Regions from separate parts of the Ruegeria sp. H4 genome, predicted to be linked through region 1. Evidence: riboswitches for the same ligand, from Rfam matches in the RefSeq annotation. Region 1 holds a riboswitch; each other region holds the start of a gene.
The links. Region 1 has a riboswitch for cobalamin ahead of ACR0KG_RS09405 (DUF1636 family protein). Riboswitches for the same ligand answer to the same signal wherever they lie in the genome.
Positions count from the first base shown of each region.

Region 2: it holds a riboswitch for cobalamin, as region 1 does, so the genes downstream of both, ACR0KG_RS10690 (aromatic ring-hydroxylating oxygenase subunit alpha) here and ACR0KG_RS09405 (DUF1636 family protein) in region 1, are expected to answer to the same signal.
Region 3: it holds a riboswitch for cobalamin, as region 1 does, so the genes downstream of both, ACR0KG_RS14930 (DUF1636 family protein) here and ACR0KG_RS09405 (DUF1636 family protein) in region 1, are expected to answer to the same signal.
Region 4: it holds a riboswitch for cobalamin, as region 1 does, so the genes downstream of both, ACR0KG_RS10990 (hypothetical protein) here and ACR0KG_RS09405 (DUF1636 family protein) in region 1, are expected to answer to the same signal.

Region 1 is NZ_JBQFOC010000001.1:1,889,544-1,894,564, forward strand. Features, by position in the region: gene ACR0KG_RS09390 (iron ABC transporter permease) at 1-268, opposite strand, end outside; gene ACR0KG_RS09395 (ABC transporter substrate-binding protein) at 270-1,223, opposite strand; gene ACR0KG_RS09400 (ABC transporter ATP-binding protein) at 1,236-2,012, opposite strand; gene ACR0KG_RS09405 (DUF1636 family protein) at 2,009-2,365, opposite strand; cobalamin riboswitch at 2,464-2,680, opposite strand; gene ACR0KG_RS09410 (D-lyxose/D-mannose family sugar isomerase) at 2,739-3,404, opposite strand; gene ACR0KG_RS09415 (carbohydrate kinase family protein) at 3,424-4,350, opposite strand; gene ACR0KG_RS09420 (glucokinase) at 4,385-5,021, opposite strand, start outside.
Region 2 is NZ_JBQFOC010000001.1:2,191,326-2,196,346, reverse strand. Features, by position in the region: gene ACR0KG_RS10700 (helix-turn-helix domain-containing protein) at 1-452, opposite strand, end outside; gene ACR0KG_RS10695 (aminotransferase) at 636-1,763, opposite strand; cobalamin riboswitch at 1,985-2,188, shown strand; gene ACR0KG_RS10690 (aromatic ring-hydroxylating oxygenase subunit alpha) at 2,301-3,524, shown strand; gene ACR0KG_RS10685 (FAD-binding oxidoreductase) at 3,530-4,609, shown strand; gene ACR0KG_RS10680 (multicopper oxidase domain-containing protein) at 4,658-5,021, opposite strand, start outside.
Region 3 is NZ_JBQFOC010000002.1:683,168-688,188, forward strand. Features, by position in the region: gene ACR0KG_RS14910 (YHS domain-containing (seleno)protein) at 1-273, opposite strand, end outside; gene ACR0KG_RS14915 (hypothetical protein) at 379-693, opposite strand; gene rlmB (23S rRNA (guanosine(2251)-2'-O)-methyltransferase RlmB) at 674-1,447, opposite strand; tRNA gene ACR0KG_RS14925 (tRNA-Tyr) at 1,564-1,647, shown strand; cobalamin riboswitch at 1,885-2,090, shown strand; gene ACR0KG_RS14930 (DUF1636 family protein) at 2,174-2,548, shown strand; gene cobW (cobalamin biosynthesis protein CobW) at 2,552-3,607, shown strand; gene cobN (cobaltochelatase subunit CobN) at 3,613-5,021, shown strand, end outside.
Region 4 is NZ_JBQFOC010000001.1:2,250,548-2,255,568, reverse strand. Features, by position in the region: gene ACR0KG_RS11000 (PP2C family protein-serine/threonine phosphatase) at 1-376, shown strand, start outside; gene ACR0KG_RS10995 (HD domain-containing protein) at 569-1,189, opposite strand; gene ACR0KG_RS10990 (hypothetical protein) at 1,379-1,690, opposite strand; cobalamin riboswitch at 1,817-2,022, opposite strand; gene speB (agmatinase) at 2,191-3,153, shown strand; gene ACR0KG_RS10980 (tyrosinase family protein) at 3,265-4,683, shown strand; gene ACR0KG_RS10975 (hypothetical protein) at 4,702-5,013, shown strand.

The sequences.
Region 1 (5,021 bases):
AGTCGTTGCGCGTGGTGGTTTGCAGAACCACCCCCACAACACCAAGCCCCGCACCGATGACAGCGGCGAACAGCGCACGCGGCAGGCGCAGATCAAACACGATCCGATGCAGCGGCGACATCTCGCCTTCTGACAGACCTGTGCCCAGGCCGATGGCGGCAATGACATCCGCCACCGGGATCGGGGTTGTACCGTAGACTGTCGACAGCAGCAAAAGGGCGGTCAGAACGACCGCCCCCAGCACAACTATCCGGCCCGTCTGGACCATATCAGTTGGTCGCCGTCGGGTGCATCGCATCCGCCATCTTCTGGATCGCGTCGATATTTGCCGGTCCCGGTGTCAACTCTTCGTAACGCAGACCGATCCAGCGTTCATTTTTGACCGCATCTGTTTGGGACATCACTGGGTGCTCTTGCAGGAACTTGAACGTGTCCTCTGCCCCGTTGCCGGTCTGATAGTCAAGCAGCACCAGAAATTCCGGGTTCGATGCAGCAACCGCTTCCCACGAGGTGCGGCCCCAGCTAGTGTCCATATCATGGGTGACGTTTTCGCCGCCAGCCGCTGCGATCATCGCATCGGGGATGGCGAATTTGCCAGCGGTAAAGGGCGCATCTGCCGGGCCGTCCAGTAAGAATACACGGGGTTTGGCCAGATCGGCGGTCTTGGCTTCGATGGCAGACAGCTGTTCTTTCCAGCCTGCTACCAGTTCCTCGGCCTTTTCCTTGACATGCATGACCTGACCCAGACGCAGCACATCGTTGAACAGCAGGTCCATGCTGGCCTCAGGGCGGTCCTTGTCTAGATGCACGCAGCTTTCGGTCAGGATCATTGTCTTGATGCCGAACGGGGCCAGAGTGTCCGGGGTCACGTCGCCGCCGGGCTTCATGCCATAATACCAGCCCGCGAAGAACAGATCGGGCTCGGCCGCAACCAGGTTTTCGACGGTTGGGTATTTCGGCGCCAGTTCCGGGATGTCACCGCGCAGCTTATCGAAATCAGGGCTGGTCTTATACCAACCTGTGATACCGGTCAGGCCAACGATGTGTTCTTGCAGGCCCAGCGCAAAGGCCATGTCTGTCATGTTCATGTCATGCACAACCAGCCGTTCCGGCTTGGCGTCGAACACCAGCGGTTCGCCGCAATTGTCCACGGTTACTTCATGGGCCGCCGCGCCGCTGGCCAAGCCGGTGATCATCAAAGCTGACCAAATTTTCTGTTTCATCAATGTCTCCTGTTAAGATGAAAGCGTTCGTTTTCGGATATCCAGCGCCGGGATCACGCGCCCTTCGTGCTGGAAGCACAGGTAGTCAACACCAAACGTGTCGCGCACATGATCCGGCGTTAGTATCTGGTCGACTGGCCCAAAGCCCGTCATGCGTGTGGATTTCATCAGCGCGACATGGCTGGCGAATTCCGGGATCATGACAAGGTCGTGCACGATCATCACCACCGTCACGCCCAGTTCGGCCACCAGCGACAGCATGTGCCCTTTGGCATCGGGGTCCAGATGATTGGTGGGCTCGTCGAGAAACAACAACGAGGGGTTCTGCGCCAATGCACGCGCGATATGAGCGCGTTGGCGTTCGCCGCCCGAGAGCCGCTGCATCGGCTTGTCCGCCAGATGGGTTAGCTCGGTCGTGCGTAGAACGCGCGCAAGATCCATCTTGTGGTCTTCTGCCGAGCGGTTGCTTTGAATGGGAATCTGGCCCAGCGCAATGTAGTCGCGCAGCTTTAGGCGGCCATCGGGCAGTTCCTGCTGACCAACAACCGCAATGGTCCGGGCGCGTTCCTGCGCAGACAGGCTGCGCAGGCTTTGACCGTTGATCCGTACGTCCCCCAGCGCCAGACGCTCGACCCCACAGAGCAGGTTCAGCAGCGTTGTTTTGCCGGCACCGTTCGGACCGGCGATGGCAAGGATCGCCCCTTCTTCCAAAGAGAACGAGACGCCTTGTAGCAACACATCGCCATTCAGGGCGTAGTATTCCAGATTCTCCGCGACCAGAAAGCTCATGCCTTACCCGCCTTTGGAAGACGAGGCAGACGTGCTAGAGTTTTGAACAGCAAGGCGGGGGGGCGATCCGTTGCGCTGGTCCAACCGCTCTCGCTGTCGCGGTACTGATGGGCGAAGGTGGCGATCGCATCCAGATCGGCGGTGCTTTGAATATCGCCAAACAGGTATTGCGCCTTGCCTTCGGCTTGCAGACCGATGGCCATGGGACGTTCGCATCCTGCCATGCACGGGATCAGTCGCGTAGCGAACCCGTCTGGCAGCGACGCGTCCAGCAGAATTTGGGCGGCGCTGGCTTCGATCTCACCCTGGCAGGTCGAGCAGATCAGCACAAAGTGATCAGCGTTGCGGTTCATTGCCACCCTCAACGCGCAGAACGCCCGTGTCGAAAGTGCCAGTCCCCAAAGGGCGCAAATATGCCATCAATCCTCCTTCCAGGACGCCCCGTCCCGGGTTGGTTTCACAGGTGATGGCAGGTCTCCTGACTTGCGGGTCGTTGCTTGGCCAACCTTCCCGGCCTTCTCGGGCCAGTGGTGATTTGGCGTCGCTCTCCGCTTACAGTTGCGGGGGCAGTTACGGACTTGGCCTGTTCCGATATTCCGGGGGCCGCACCGTATTCCCATTTTCATCCCGCACCCAAAGCTGCGGGAACCATCACAGGTCAGCTATTCTGGACAAGACACGCTTGTCAAGCAATCGCTGAGAGGCTCGGGTCAATCTCGGGGTAGATCAGTAATCCGCAACCAACAGGAATTCGGCCTCGGTATCTTCTTCGATCGTGGCAAAGCGGGGGATGGGTTGTTCGAACACGTTATCGGTGCGGTCGTCGTTTACGGTTGAGACCTCGCCGATCAGGCAATCCCCGCGCTCGGCCCAGAAGGCGTGCCAGATTCCGGGCATAAGGGTTACACTTTCGCCGGGTTTCAGGCGCAGCAATTCGCCCGGAGTGATGGTGATATCGCATCCGTCGCTGGGCACCACAACCGGTGTGTCGCGGTCTACGCTGCCATCGGGGTTCGAGGCATAGATCTCCATCACCAGATCGCCGCCGCCCCGGTTGATGATATCCTCGGCTTTGACGATATGACGATGCATCGGCGACAGCTGCTTGTCGCGCGAGATCAGCAGTTTTTCTGCATAAAGCATCCCACGACCCTGGCTCAGATCGTTCTCATCCCCATTGCGCAGGGTGAACAGGAACAGGCCAAGCTCATCAAATTTGCCTTGCCCGTAGTCGGTGATGTCCCATCCCAGTCCCCGGGCGCGGATCGTGTCGGCCTTGGCGCTGCGCATCTGATCCGGAGACCAGTCGGCAAAGGGGGGCAGGATGAAACCGAAAGACTGGATAAAGGCCTGTGCATCGGTCTTGATGTGGTTGATGTCGGAACGTTTCATGTGACTTCCCTTTTTGGGACTAGAGCTCGTGCGCCCAGGGCGGGTTGGCCCCGGCACGCGATACGGTGACTGCTGCAACATCTGCACCCAACGCTAAAGCTGCACGCAGGCTTTCTTTTGTCAGATCGCGCAGCCCGGCTTTGGTCAGATGTCCGGAACGGTGAAGTTCCGCCAGCACGCCAGCGTTGAACGTATCGCCCGCCCCCACCGTATCGACAACCTGAACCGCTTTAACCGGTATCGTGGTTTCCGAGCCATCGCGTAGATAACCCGAAGCCCCCTGGCTCCCACGTGTAACAATCACAACCGCGGGACCGGCTTGCAGCAACAAAGGCACTTTCTCGGCATGGGTTTCGGGCCCCGGAATGATCCAGTCCAGATCTTCATCCGAGACTTTGAGGATATCGGTCTGCGCAATCATGGCATTCAAACGGGTGCGGTATCTGGTCTGATCCTGGATAAACCCCGGTCGGATGTTGGGGTCCAACATCACCGCTCGATCCGTCCCGTGATGGCTTAGCAAGGCAGCATAAGCATCGGCGCAGGGTTCGCAGGCAAGACTGATACCGCCTAGATACAGGGTCGAGATGGCGGGCAGTTGGTCGGGCAGATCCTCGGGCTGAAGCATGCGCCCGGCGGTGTTCTCGTCAACGAAGTTGTACGATGCATGACCATCGACCAGTTTCACAAACGCCAAAGTGGTTGGGCGGTCGCTGGTGATCACATGGGAGGTATCCACATGGCTCGCTTTCAGCGTATCCGCCAATTGTTCACCAAACATATCGGACGACAGGCCGGTCAACATGCCAACAGGCGCGCCCAATCTCCCCAACGCGATCGCCGTGTTGAAAATTGCACCTCCAGAATGGGGTACATACCCTTGGGCACCCGAGACTGTAGGCTCGGTGATCATATCGATCAGCGCTTCTCCGCAGCACAGGATCATCCCGCGTTCCTTCATTGAGAATTGTCAGGCGGTTCTACCGCATGAGGGCATTTTTGCAGAAGTTGTTAGCGCCAACAATGCCAAATTCGACCTGTTCTGAGATATAGAGATCCATTCCGCGCCGCAGCTCGCTGAACCGGCCACCATTGTTGAAGGCATCCAGAAAACTGTCTCCGAACAGCCAGCGGTTTTTTTCCGCCACGCCACCGACCAGAAAGACGCCGCCTATTGGCATCAATGTGACGGCCATATCCCCTAGCAAAGCGCCCAGATGCGTTGTGAACAGCGATGCGGTTTGAACCGCGTGCCGATCAGTGCCGGATCGCGCATCCTGCAGGATATCCCGCGCCGGGCGCGCGGAGATATTGGTTTGACCCGCCGCCATTGCCACTGCTCGATACAAGATCGGTAATCCGGTGCCGCTGAGGAACATCTCAGCTTCCAAACTCAGGCTGTCACCAAAGAAGCATTCGGGTGCAATACGCCGGGCCGCGTCAAAGATATCAACCTCATCCCGGTGGCGCGGCGCAAGGCCGACATGGCCTCCTTCGCCCGAGACGGTGTGATAATGCCCTTCGGAATACAGCAACGCCCCGACGCCCAGCCCAGTTCCGGGTCCGACCACCAGCCGCGTGCCGAGTGGAGGCGTGGGCGCCCCCTGCAAGACGGTA
Region 2 (5,021 bases), 300 kb from region 1:
GCGGTCAAAACCGCCAAGGCGATCAACACAAACCGCAACAACCGGGGATCGTCCTCAGGTAGGTCAACATCGCTCAGATCCGTTGGCAGAAACATCAGCGATGACATGAGCAGCCCGGATATGATGATCGGGGGTAGGTGATACCGCAGCCTAGGCTTGGGCGCTTCATCCGCTTCGCTGGTCAAGGCGCGGACATAAAGCCAGAAAAGAAAGGGGCTTGCGAAATCAAACAGGACGACAAGCACGCTAACGCGCATCACAAGATTGAACTCGTCCTCACTTCCCGACGCGTCGGCGATCAAAGCGCCAATAGAGGACAGGCCTTGTATAAGAAACAGTGCGGCCAGTGGCATGAACACACCGGTATCGCGCTTTCGTAGAAACAGCAGGTTAGCACAAAACAGGCAGAGCCCGATAAAGGCGGTATCAACGAATTGGGTGGCGGATTCCAATATTACTTACTCTCTGAAAATCGACCACGGATGGTCTTGCGCTGCAGCCTCTTCATGCCCTCTAAAGCATGCGATCTGACATCTACCAATTTCATGGGATTTGTCGTCTCTTTTGATCGGACAGGACGTTTGAGACTGCGTTAGACAGGTTTAATCTAAATTCTTGCGCGGCCGTTCGGCGCGCTACGACTTGGCGTGGCGTGCCAGAAACTGCGAGAACCGGGCCAGCCCGGCTTTCAAATCTTCGGTTGGGTTGGTGTATCCAAGCCGCAGCCAGCCCTCCATGTCCATTGCGCTGCCCGGCGTCAGCATCACACCTTCTTCTTGCAACAGCGTCACGCATAGATCGCGCGAAGACATTGGTAGTTCGTATTTCAACAAGGCCGTAGTGCCGGATTTTGGCGGCACCCAGCTAAGCAGCGGTTCGTTTACGATCCAATCCTGAACGATCCGCAAGTTTTGGCGAGTGATCCGGTGCGCCCGCGCCAGTATCTTGTCGCGATGTTCCAGCGCCATGGCGGCTAGCATTTCGTCGATCTTGCCGACCGATATCGTGTTGTAGTCCCGGTGGATCATCACGTCATGCAGCATCTCTTTGGGTCCGGCGATCCAGCCAACCCGTAACCCGGCCAGCGAATAGGCCTTGGACATGCCTGCCGTGCTGATCCCTTTTTCGTACAGGTCTGCGACTGCGGCGGTGAAGCCGTCGCCTGTCTGATCTGTTCCGCGATAGACCTCGTCACAAAGCAACCAGGCATCGACACCACGTGCGATTTCGACGATTTGTTCCAGCAATGTGCGATCCATCAGCGCCCCTGTCGGGTTATTGGGATTGTTGATCACAATCAGGCGCGTATCGGGTCGCACCATCGCCCGCAACTCGTCCAGTTCGGGCAAAAAGGCGTTTTCGGACCGCAGATGCAGCAGTTCGATTTCGGCACCAATGCTTTCGGGAATGGAGTAGTGCTGCTGATAGGTGGGTATCACGGAAACCACGTGATCACCACGCGATACCAGCGTCTGATGCACCAGAGAGTTCGCGCCGATGGTCCCATGCGTTGTTAGGATGTTATCCCGGCCCTGTCTGTCATACAGGCCACAGATCGCATCGCGCAGGCGTTCTGACCCTTCAATTGCGCCATAGGTCATCTTCATGGATGACAGATCGTTCAGAATGCTGTTGTGCTGACCCGCCATGTCGAACAGTTCGCCCAGCGTGATGGACTGGACGCAGGTCTCAGCCAGATTGAGTTCGCAGGTCGTCTCGAACTCATTCATCCACATCTCAACACCAAAGGGTCTGATTTCCATTGGGGCTCTCCTACTTTTAGCATTTGGGGCGATGGCACGTAACGGACGCACGGTTATGAAGATGTCTTATACCGCCAAACCAGCCAAGCGGAAGATTGCGGGTTTGTGCCTGAAATGTATCCCGGGGTTTTACTTCACAAACCCGGATCCGACCCGGACATCGAGATGTCTGTTTTGAAACTGAAAATGTCGCAAGTCTCTCAGCATATGAACTGCGCGACTCTATCCTGTGCATGTGAGGTGCCGCTGTTTGAGTCTCAGACAGCGGAGAATTGGGAAGCCGGTGAAATTCCGGCACTGCCCCCGCAACGGTAAGGAAGGTCAGGTTCGGCAATCAACCACTGGGACGAGGATCCCGGGAAGGTGTCGCAACCGGGCGCAAGCCCCTTTCAAGTCCGGAAACCAGCCTTGCAGATATGTCAAACCGCGGGTGGCGGTGGGGGCACATGTTTCGGACGTGATCCTCGCGCGCCTCCGGACGGTTCCTCCTTGTCATCTGCCCAAGCAATGCCGCGGGGCGCGGCAGGAGAGCCAGAAATGAACAGCATTCAAAGCCTGTTGGCACGTCGCATCCCTGATCACGCGCTCGAGCAGGCGTTTTATACAGACCCCCAGGTATTTCAGGCCGATCTTGAAGCCATCCACTATCGCGATTGGCTGTTTGCCATTCCGGCCTGCGAGCTGGTGAAAGCAGGGGACTACGTAACCTATACTGTGGGTGCCTACCGCGTTGTCATTGTGCGTGGTGCCGACAACCAAATCAGGGCATTTCACAACACCTGCCGCCACCGTGGTTCGATCATCTGCAAGGCTGCAAAAGGCAATGCGCCTAAGCTGGTTTGCCCCTATCACCAATGGACCTACGAGCTCGATGGTTCATTGCTGTGGGCGCGCGATATGGGGCCGGATTTCGATCCGAAACAGCATGGGTTGAAGACCGTCCATTGCCGTGAGCTTGCCGGGTTGGTTTACATCTGTCTTGCGGACAACGCCCCAGATTTCGACATGTTTGCCAATACCGCGCGCCCTTATCTGGAGCCGCATGATCTGGGCAACGCCAAAGTGGCTTTTGAAAGTTCGATTGTTGAGAAAGGCAACTGGAAGCTGGTTTGGGAAAATAACCGCGAGTGTTACCACTGCGGTGGCAACCATCCCGCGCTATGCCGCACATTCCCTGATGATCCTGCAGTCACAGGGATCGAAGGGGGTGAGACGCCGCTGCATATGCAAGCGCATTTTGACAGGTGCGAAGCCGCCGGGATGCCCTCGCAATTCTACCTGCATGATGACGGACAATTCCGTATGGCTCGGATGCCTCTGAAAGAAGGAGCGCAAAGCTATACGATGGATGGAAAATCCGCCGTGCGGCGCTGGCTTGGCCGATCGCCTTTTGCGGATGCAGGTGCGTTGTTGAAATTTCACTATCCAACTACCTGGAACCACTTTCTGGCTGATCATTCCATCGTGTTCCGCGTAACACCAATCAGCCCGACTGAAACCGAGGTCACAACCAAATGGCTGGTTCACAAGGATGCCGTTGAAGGGGTCGATTACGATCTGAAACGTCTGACCGAGGTCTGGATTGCCACCAATGACGAAGACCGTCAGGTGGTCGAGGATAATCAGCTGGGTATCAACAGCCCGGCCTATCTGCCTGGCCCGTATTCGCCGACGCAGGAATCCGGTGTGCTGCAATTCGTGGATTGGTATTGCAACACGTTGGCCGGTCGGTTGGCCCCCGAAACAATGGCGGCGGAGTAACGGTGATGAAAGATCTCAACGCGGTTGTGAATATCTGGCAGGACAGCGAAACACTGGAATGCGTCTCGGTCGTGCCCGAGATGGCAAATACGGCCAGTTTCACCTTTCGCGCTCCGTCTGGGTCGATGTTTGCGTACCATCCAGGGCAGTTTCTGACTTTGGAAATCCCGGCTCCTGGACAGCCGGGTGGGGTTGTGCATCGCACCTATACGATTTCTTCTTCTCCCTCGCGGCCACGGTCGATCACCATCACTGCCAAGGCCCAGCCCGACAGTATTGGAACGCGCTGGATGCTGGACAACCTGCAACCCGGCATGCGGATCAAAGCCATCGGACCAGCCGGGCTGTTTTCGAATGTTGAAAGCACGGCTGGCAAATATCTATTCATCTCTGCTGGGTCCGGGATCACCCCGATGATGTCGATGACCACCTGCATGTGGGACGAGGGGCGTGATCTGGATATTGTCTTTATCAACTGCGCAAAGCGACCGTCCGAGATCATCTTTCGCCAGCGGCTGGAACACATGGCCAGCCGAACCCCTGGCCTAGATCTGAAATTCGTTGTTGAAGAGCCCGACCGCTATCGCCCTTGGACGGGGTATCAGGGGCAGTTCAACCAGTTGATGCTGGGCCTGATGGCGCCTGACTATCTGGAGCGTGAAGTCTATTGCTGCGGCCCGGAACCTTTCATGCAGGCGGTACGCGATGCTCTGGTCGGGCTGGGCTATGATATGGACAACTATCATCAGGAAAGCTTTGGCGCCCCGGTTGAAACCAAGGCCGATCAGCCAGAGCTGGACGATGTTATCCCCGATGATGACAGCAAAGCTGAGATTGTGTTTGCAAGCTCCGGCGTGACTGCCAAAGTTGCCGAAACCGACACGGTTCTGGCAGCCGCGCGGTCGGTTGGGTTGAACATCCCCTCGGGCTGTACGTTCGGCGTTTGCGGGACCTGCAAGGTTAGAAAAACAGCGGGTGAGGTGCATATGGTTCACAATGGCGGGATATCCGAAGACGATATCGAAGCCGGTTACATTCTTGCCTGCTGTTCCAACCCGATCGGTAAGGTAGAAGTAGAGGTTTAGTCTCAAAACCGCCCCGGGATGCGCCCCGGGGCGGTTTGTTTATTCGGTCTATGACACGGTGAACTGCCCCATCATGCCGCAATCTTCATGTTCCAGGATGTGGCAGTGATACATATAGGGCGCGTCAGAAGGCGCATTATGGTCGAACCGCACCAGAACTTCGGACCAGCCATCCTCGACATGGACCATATCTTTCCAGCCTTGCGCATAGGCGGGGGCGGGGCCTCCGTTTTGTGCGAGAATGCGGAAGGAACAACCGTGGATGTGAAAGGGGTGAAGTTGATCATCAACTGAGATACGCCAGATTTCGGTATAGCCTTTTCTGACCGTCTCATCAATCCGGTCCATTTTCATTGGTAGCCCGTTTATGGCCATCGCTCCGGCATCGCCGCAGAAATTGTCCCAAGCCAGC
Region 3 (5,021 bases), on a different contig from region 1:
ATAGCCCCCGAACTGAGGCGCAAAGGCGCGCGGGTTGCTTTCAAACCGTTCGCGATTTTCCTGCGACGCAAAATGCCACTGGGCCCCTTTCCACATGACGGCAATGCTTGGTTCACCCCGAACCGGTACTGTACTGTCGAAATAGGACACTGGATCATACCCCGCCATCGCGGCGCCATCGGTCGCAAAATAGACAGGTTTGTCCTGCGCCCAAGCGAAAGGTGCAAAAGCGATGGCTGTCAGTATACCGAATATGAAACGGCGGTTTTGCATCTGGGTCCTGTAGCAAAGAATCGAGCACCTAAGATGCAATTTTTGAACCGCTGTGAAACCCCCGTTGACGTGGATGTGAACATCCTTGCGAATGCATGGCAGCCCTTAATCAAAGATGTCTTCTATAACATCCCAGGCTTCATCCAGAACACGATAGAACGTGCTCTTTTTCTTCTTCTTTTTTCGAGACTTCGGAGGTGCTGCATGGCTGATCGCCGTACGAGCAGGCTTTGATTTTTGAACTTTGTGCTTTGGCAACATCTTAAGGTCGTGCAGAGGCGCACCACAGCTTGAACAACTCAGCTCGTGCCGTTTCTTCCCGGTCAGAACCAGGGCAGCCCGAGTACCGCAATAGCAGCAGGTTGCGATTTTGGACGGTCCGGAAATAGCGATCTCCTGTCTAATGGTGCCGAGAGGCATATAGGGCGATTGCGGCAGCATTTGAGACGTTCAGTGACCCAAATCCCCCGGATGCGTCAATTTTCACCAATTGATCCACAGTCTCTTTGGTCTTTTGCCGCAATCCCGGCCCTTCAGCACCCAATACCAGTGCCACAGGTCGATCCCTTTGGTTCCCCAGGGCTGTTTCAATAGTTTCATTCGCCTCGCCATCCAGACCGAGCACCAGAAACCCCATCGACTGAAGCTCGGTTATGGCATCGGCCAGATTGCGCACCCTTAGATAAGGCTGACGTTCCAATGCGCCGCTGGCGGTCTTGGCCAGTGCCCCGGTTTCAGGGGCCGAATGATGCCGGGTTCCGATCACAGCACTTGCACCCAGTACTTCGGCTGACCGAAGAATCGCACCCACATTATGTGGGTCCGTTACACGGTCCAGTAGGATCACGCGGGGATGTTCCCGTCCGATGCAGTTCTCGGCCAAACCGCCCCACTCCAGCGGCTTAACCTCAAGCGCTGCCCCTTGATGCACCGAACCCGCATCGATCGGGGCACTGAACTTGCGCGGATCAACCATCTCGGCCTCGATCCCTGCGAATTCAATGGCTTCGAGCAGTTTGTCCCGCGCGTTTCGTGTCACAATCAGGCGCAGTTTCTGGCGCTTGGGGTTCATCAAGGCGTCGCGCACGGCGTGTAAACCAAACAGCCAAACCGTTTCGGCCGCTGCTGCTTTTCGTGCCTGTTCCTTTTCAACAACCCACTTGGGTTTTTTCATTCTGAGGGCCTCCGGGCCATGAATTCGCTTTCCTGCGTCAATGCCGTATTTTCCTGTTGACGCTCCTTTGGTGCGCTAGTAATCACGCCTCCACGTCAGGTGCAACGCCTGACAGTGGGCGACAGGCCGCAAGGTGTGGCAGGGGACTGTAACTCCCTCGCGGAGACGCACGCCTGGTTCGATTCCAGGGTCGCCCACCACTCTTACAAAGCTTCCAGATACCAAAGCATAACGCCCCCGCCATTGGTCGGTGTCTTCAGTTATGAAGAGCAGTCTAGTTATTCGTCAAACATTTGGTTCAGTGAAGTGCTCGCTGTTAACCTTTTCGAAAGCCGCAGGCTAAGCCCAGCCATGCCGCCCAGCGACTGCCACAGGTCGTTTTTCTGCACCCGACGTTGCGGTTGTCGGCGACACGCTTGACAAGCACCGTATCAGTGCCGCATGTCCGATCCGTTGGTGTCCTCGTAAGAGGATGAAAAGGGAATGCGTCAACGGGTTTACCGCCAAACGCAGCCGCCCCCGCGACCGTGACCGGAGAGGGTGCCCAAAGCCACTGGCCAAAGGCTGGGAAGGCGGGACATCCGACAGGGTATACACCCTGACATCCGCAAGCCGGGAGACCTGCCAGCGCCCGAAGATGAAACCGGACGGGGTGTTCCGGTGTGGGGCTTGGATCGGCCCACATGAAACCCCGTCCCCCAGATTTGACTAAGGGGGATGAGAGAGATGAGTAAAGCCGCACCAGTTGAACTGCTGGTCTGCACAACATGCCGCCGTGGCCTGGCAATCGAAGATGACACCCAGCGCCCCGGCGCTTTGCTACATAAGGCGCTGGAACAGGCGGGCGTGCCAGATGGGATCCATCTGAAACCCGTAGAGTGCCTGTCAAATTGCGATCAAGGCTGTTCCATCGTGTTGCGCGGCGGACCCACGCGTTGGACTTTTGTCTACGAAAACCTCAACGAAACCGACCATGTCGAAACGATCATCGAAGGTGTGACCAAGTATTTGGCCACTGACGATGGTTTGGTCAAATGGCGCGAACGTCCTGAACATTTCCGCAAAAACTGTGCGGCCCGTATTCCCCCGATTGGAGCTTGACCCATGTCTACTCTTGAAAAACTTCCCGTCACTGTCATCACCGGCTTTCTGGGCTCGGGCAAAACCACGCTGGTCAAGCACCTGATGCAAAACCCGCAGGGCAAGCGTCTGGCGGTGGTGGTCAATGAATTCGGCGATGTTGGCGTTGATGGCGACATCCTGAAATCCTGCGCGATCCCGGATTGCCCGGCGGAAAACATCATGGAGCTCGCGAACGGCTGTATCTGCTGCACCGTGGCCGACGACTTCATCCCGACCATCGAAGCCTTGATGGCACTGGAGCCGCGCCCTGACCACATCCTGATCGAAACCTCCGGCCTCGCCTTGCCTAAGCCGCTGCTGAAGGCGTTCGACTGGCCCGATATCCGGTCGAAAATCACCGTTGATGGCGTGATCGCGCTGGCCGATGCCGAGGCCGTCGCAGCCGGTCGCTTTGCGCCGAATGTGGCAGCGGTGGATGCTCAGCGCCTCGCCGATGACTCGATCGACCATGAAACGCCCCTATCCGAGGTGTTTGAGGATCAGATTTCCTGCGCCGATATCATCCTGCTTACCAAGCCTGATCTGGCCGGTCCCGAAGGCGTGGCCAAAGCGAAAGAGATCATCGCCGCCGAGGCCCCACGACCGCTACCCGTGGTCGAGGTCGCCGAGGGTGCGGTGGATGTGCGCGTCGTTCTGGGTCTTGAGGCCGCAGCCGAGGATGACATGGATGCTCGCCCGTCGCATCATGACGGTCACCACGATCACGAGCATGACGATTTCGAAAGCACCATCGTCGAGTTGCCGGAACAGTCTGATCCCGCCGATCTGGTCGCCAAAATCGAACGTCTGGCCACTGAGCTGAACATTTTGCGCGTCAAAGGCTATGCCGCCGTTCAAGGCAAACCGATGCGCCTGCTGGTGCAAGCCGTCGGTGCTCGTGTGCGTCACCAGTACGACCGCCCGTGGGGGCCCGGCGAGGAACGCCGCTCGCGCATGGTAGTGATCGCCGAGCATGACGACATCAAAGAAGCAGAAATCCGCGATATCCTCGCGGGTGTAACCGAGGCTGCCGAGTAAGGCCCATGCACGTCGTCTTCCGCGAAAGCCACGGGTTAGAAGAAACGGAAACCCCAACCGATCTGGGCCAGAGCCCGGCGGATTTGGTGGTGCTGTCCTTCTCGGACAGCGACCTTGGCGCTTTCGCGGCAGGCTGGCATCGCGGTGGCGGGCCCGAGGGGCGCATGCCCACGATGCGGTTGGCGAACCTGACGGCGTTGAAACATCCTCTGTCCGTCGACACCTATGTGGAACAGACGTTGGAGGGCGCCAAGGGCATTCTGATCCGTCTCATTGGCGGCGTGCCTTACTGGGCCTACGGGTTGCAGCAGGTTCTGTCACTGGCGCAGGCCAAGGGCATCGCGCTGGCCGTCCTCCCCGCCGATGGGCGCGAGGATACGAGGCTGGATGAATATTCCACCCTGCCCGTCTCGACCCTGCGGCGGCTGGCGCATCTGTGTGACACGGGCGGCGAGGTTGCCGCACAGGCCGCACTGGCGCAGATGGCGCTGGCGGCGGGGCTGTATGCCGGGCCGGTGATGGGAGCCAAGACGATCTCCGAATGCGGTACGTGGTGCCCGGATCGGGGCGTGATCCCGGTTAAGACGGCCTTTGCGGGCGACGCAAAACGCATCGTTGTCACCTTCTATCGCGCCTATCTGACCTCGGCGGACACGGCCCCCGTCGCCGCCGTGATCCGCAGCTTGCGGGATCGCGGGTTCGAGGCGGTGGGCCTTTTCGCCCCTTCGCTCAAGGCTCCTGCTGCCGCTGAATGGCTGCGTGACAGCATCGTCGCGCTGAAACCTTCGGCGATCATCAACGCAACCTCTTTCTCTGGCAAAGGCGCATCGGGTACGTCCCCTCTGGACGCAGCGGGCGTGCCCGTGTTTCAGATGGCCCTCGCCACGTCACGCCGCAAGGCATGGGCCGAGGCGGAACGAGGCCTCTCCCCAGCCGATCTCGCCATGCATGTTGTGCTGCCCGAAGTGGACGGGCGCATTTCGGCGGGCATTGCCTCATTCAAGGAACCGGGCAAGCGTGATCCGCATCTGGAATATTCCCGCTTTGCCCACCGGGCTGAGCAAGAGCGGATCGAAGCGATCATCAACCGTGTCACAGGCTGGTTGACCCTTCATAACAAGCCCAAGGCAGATCAGGTACCCGCGCTGGTGCTATCGACCTACCCCGGCAAGGACTGGCAAATGGCGCACGCGGTGGGCCTCGACGCGCTGGCCTCGGCCGAGGCGATCCTGGCCGATCTTCAAACCGAGGGCTACCGCACCGCACCGGCTGAGCCGATTGCTGAAACCCTGCTGGACGCGCGCATCTCATGGTCTTTGGAAGATTACCAGGCAGCCCTGGCTAACCTGCCCGAGCAACTGCGCGTCGATCTCCAAACTGTTTGGGGCAAGCCAGAAGACGACCCGGTTTTTAC
Region 4 (5,021 bases), 360 kb from region 1:
TGGCGAGCTAATACAGCTGAACGAGGATCATTCAATGGCGCCTCAAATCGATATGATGGCGAAACTTGGCATGTTGGATCCCGATTTGGCCCGAAATCACCCCGATAGAAACATACTTACGTCTGTCATACATGGTGGCGACATCGCGAAGATCGATTGCCCTTCAGACCCGTTTAAGCTTCTGCCAGATGATATTCTCATTGCAGCTTCGGATGGGCTTCAGTTTCTAGAAGACAAGGACATTCAAGAGGTTGTCACGCGCAATCATGAAGTGAGTTGCGACGCTATTGCGGATAAGTTGATCAGAGCCTTGATTAGCCTTGATGATCCAGATCAGGACAACATAGCTTTCTCTGTTGCAAAGGTTTGTTCTTAGGCGTTGATAGCTGGCGTTGAACTGATGTCGTGGCGCATCTGCACTTATTGTAAGCTGCCTTGTCGCAACTGATTTCTTCGATTTTCGTAGTGGCGATTGGCCCGTTTTTGTGCTGAACGAGTATCAAATCACCTCTACCAACTCCGCATGTTTGAACAAAGCAGGCCGTGATTTGACTAGATCGAATACATCCTACGCCCATCGCATTTCAGCAACGGCGTCATCGGTGAGCGGAACCCGGACGCCAGGTTGAACAACAGCCGGATCATAGGGTGTGCGATCAAACACCTCACGCACCATATCTGCAAAGAAAGACAGTGGTTTGCTGGGATAAGCGGGATCAAAACTCGATTGATCCCAGCGTTCACAGAACTCGGCACAGTCATCGAAATAGATGCTGTCACGATGAGCTTGGCGTTTTTCGGGGTTCGCGCCTACGTGCTCTCCGAAGTAAACAAGCTGAAAATCCCCATGGGTATGCACGCACCACGTGACCTGTTCGCGTAGGAAGGGTTTGAGGATTGAGGCCGCATATTCATCGTGATTATGCGGCGCATAGATGTCACCGATATCATGCAGCAAGGCGCCAACGATCCAATCTATGTCTGCCCCGTCAAACCAGGCGCGGGTTGCTGACTGCACCGAATGGCCAAGACGTGTGACTTGATAGCCGGACAGGCTTTTGTCGAGCCTCTCCATAGCCTCCAGCAAACGATCTGCCGTTCCTTTGCAGTACTCACGCTCCAGAGTATCGAGGAAGGTGTAGTCCTCTTTGTCCCCGTCCTTCATCTGCGTGAATTTCACCTGATCCATAGCATGTCCTTTGGCGTTTAAGTGTGGGTCAGCGGGCGCAAGCAAGCGTGTAATTCCGGACTATCCACGCAAACACCGGACTCGGCAAATGAAACCTGTTGTGCCGGTGAAATTTGTAGTCGCCGGAGGTGGGTATCGACGTCTTTTAAGAGCACAAAGCCGTGCGATAATCCAGCAGCCCGTTCTATGTCACAGCGGCATGCGAAAAGATCGGCGGGCCTGCGCGCCGCCACGCCTTTCACGTTTTGGCATGGCAAGCGGCAAAGGTCTGAATGGTTGCTCCAGCGAAGTCAAAAGCAAGTCGCAGAACGCTGCAACGGCAGGTGAGTGATCTTTAAATGGTGCAGCTGTTTCGTAAGCATGCCTCGCAGCTACTTCATAGCAGGCATTGCCAGGAACACCCGCGATCCATTGCATATAGCCAAGCTGTCCCATCTGACGTGCTTCATCCGCAGGCATGGGGCCTGTATCGAGTTGAATAATCGTCCGTTCCAATAACATCGCGCCCTCCGCGCAAGGGGAGGAGTGTGGCTGGTCACGGTGATGTGCCGGGGACGCTTGGTCCTTCGGTCGTCTCTGCCGTTCCCAAGGCACCCCGCCCGGGTTCAAGTTGACTGCGGCGCATGGCATCACACACCGTAGATGGCAGGTCTCCTGACTTGCGGGTCAACGCTTTCCCGTTCCTTCCCGAACCCTAGGGCTCAGTGGTTTCCAACGGGGTCGCTCGCCGCTTACAGTTGCGGGGGCAGTCACGGAATTGGGTATGAACCCGCACCGTGTTCCCTTTTCAGCCGACTCGAACCGAGCCGGACACCATCGCGTTCACTGTCTCATACGCGATTCACTATGTCCACTGGGTTTGGCGCAATCTGACTACGCTAAAATGTCCGCCAAAGCTGAAACGGCAGTGAGTTCAATCCATGCAAAGACTTTACAGGGCGTGGCATTCGGGTGCCTTAATGTTCACAGAAATTGACGATCTGAACAGAAAGAACACGTATATGTCGAACCATGGCTACGACTCCGGCCGATTGAACCTGCCTTTCGTTGGTATCTGTACCTTTGGCAAGTATCCCTATGTCGAGGATTGGGACGCGATTGACGCCGACGTTGCGGTTCTTGGCGCCCCGTATGATTTTGGCTGTCAATGGCGGTCCGGGGCGCGGATGGGGCCACGCGCGATCCGTGAGGCGTCGACGCTGTTCTCATTCGGCCATGCAGGAGCCTATGATCACGAAGATGATGTCACCTATCTGGATCCGTCCAAAGTAACCATTGTTGATATCGGCGATGCAGACATCGTGCATACCGACACAATGAAAAGCCATGCAAATATCGAGTTTGGGGTGCGCAAAATACTGGAGGCGGGGGCGCTACCGGTCGTCTTGGGCGGCGATCATTCGATCAATATCCCCTGCATCAATGCCTTTGATGATCAAGAACCAATTCATGTGGTGCAAATCGACGCGCACCTGGATTTTGTCGATGAACGGCATGGGGTGCGCTATGGCCACGGAAACCCAATGCGCCGTGCCGCCGAAAAACCCTATGTCACCGGCCTCAGTCAGATCGGCATTCGCAATGTGTCGTCCACCGCTAAGGATGGCTATGCGGATGCCCGCGCCATGGGATCAGACATCCAATCTGTCCGGCAATTCCGCAAAATGGGGGTCGATGGGATGCTGGCCCGCATTCCAGGAGGCGCGCGGTATTATGTGACTATAGACATTGATGCCTTCGACCCATCCATCGCCCCAGGTACAGGTACACCAAGCCATGGCGGATTCATTTACTACGAAGTGCTAGAGCTCATGGCAGGTCTGGCCAAGCGGGGCGACATTGTCGGTCTCGATCTGGTTGAAGTTGCCCCGGATTATGACGCCACCAGCTCCACCCAAATCCTTGCGGCCCAGTTGCTAATGAACATCATTGGGCGCGTGCTGCATGAGAAAGAGCAGCGTTAGATCTGCCAATCGTCATCTAGTTGTGCCGAGCGTTTGAGCGTGCCACCGCCATCGGCGGCGGTTTTATGCTATACTGGGCGCATTGAAGCACTCCTTAAGGGGGATTTTTAGATGACAACGATTGCCAAACTGAACTTTCTAAGAAAACAAGCCGGGTTGCCGCTGATCCGTTTCGACCTGATCAGATTGCGCGAGGAGGATATTCAGGACCTGCGCGACGCCTATGCTGCGATGTACGAAATCTCGGACATCGCGATGGGTGATCGGCGCGGATATTTCGCATTGGCGCGCGGCCACGGTTATGATCAGGACCTTTGTCACGATGATGACCGTACGTTTCTGACCTGGCACCGGTCCTATGTCTATTCATTCGAAAAAGCGCTCAACAGCGCGCTTCAGTGGAAGCGCGGGGACGACGAACTCGAACTTACGCTTCCTTATTGGGATTGGACGCAGTTTGCTACCGCGACGCACGCCACGAACGGGCTGCCGAAAGTAGTGGACGATGCGACCTACACAAACAGTGCCGGGGACGAAGTTCCCAACCCGCTGGCCCGCGCGCGCAGTCTCTATCGCAGCATTGCCCTGGGTCTGACCGGCGATGAGGTCTTTACACGCAGATACACGACGCGCCTGCGTAGCAATATCCCGTTGCTGGAGGATGAGGTTGAGCGCTATTTGACCAACCCAAACTTTGAAGCCTTCCAAGCCGATTTCAACTTCGCGGCTCATGGCGGTATCCACGTCCTGACGGGGGGCACGGATACATCGTCGCCCTTGCCCCGCTCGATTGGAGATATGGGTAGCACAGTGTCTGCCTCATATGACCCGGTATTCTGGCTGCACCATGCGATGTGCGACAAGGTTTGGGCAGATTGGCAGGCGCTATGGCCCGGGGCCAATGTTCCACAGCATGTTCTCGACACAGTCGTATATGACGGTCGGGTGGGCCGCGATTTGATCGACGCGGAAACCTCGCTCAGATACATCTATTCCGAGGATTCCGTTGAAGCCGCGATTGGTGCTTTGGGAACCTCGGACAGCGCACCCGTGGCCACATTGTCAGCGGCAGCAAGTCATGTCACCGAGGTTCGGCTGGGCACAGTGAAAGCCGGATTTGTCAGGGCCGAACTTGAATTCCATCGCATGCGACCGCCGACCGAAAGCTTTGAGCTGCGTGCCTATGTCGACAACGCCAATTGCGATGCCTCAACTGGGTACAAAGACAAAAGCTATGCGGGGCGCCTTGTGTTTTTTGGCCATGGCACCTGTCCGGGCGCGCCGGGTCACTGTAACCCTGCCTTAGCCGTCCGTGATGACTATGATCAAAGATACAAGCATCCGCTTAGATATGAACACACGCGGTATCGGCTGGACATCACACGCGGTTTGCGGCGCTTTATTGGTCGAAAGAAGACGGTAAAAAACCTGAAGATTTACCTTGTGACGCTGGATGACAAAGGTGAGTCCGTCGCGCCCGAGACGCTGGTCTATGATCAATGTTCGCTAAGAACCTATGCCAAAACCTAAACTGCTGGGGTCGGATCCTTGGACGTTAGACTTACGGATAAAGCTGTCAAAGACAGGGTTCTAAGGATCTGGCTGCGCCGTGTCCCAGAAGCGGGTGGTTTTCTTCAGGCCTGGCATATTGATGCAAACGAGAATGAGCGGCAGATCGGCAGCGCAACTTTGTATGGCAGAGGGGTCGGATCGACGGCGCAGGAACGCGCAATGCTGTTGTTTCGCCTGCCTCCGGATACCGATGATCTGAAGCTTTCAGTTGGGGATCGCGTTCAAGTTCGTATTGAAGAAGGAAGCGACTTCAAAGAGCTGAATCTCGATGTATCTGAGGTCGAGTAGTGTTTGGA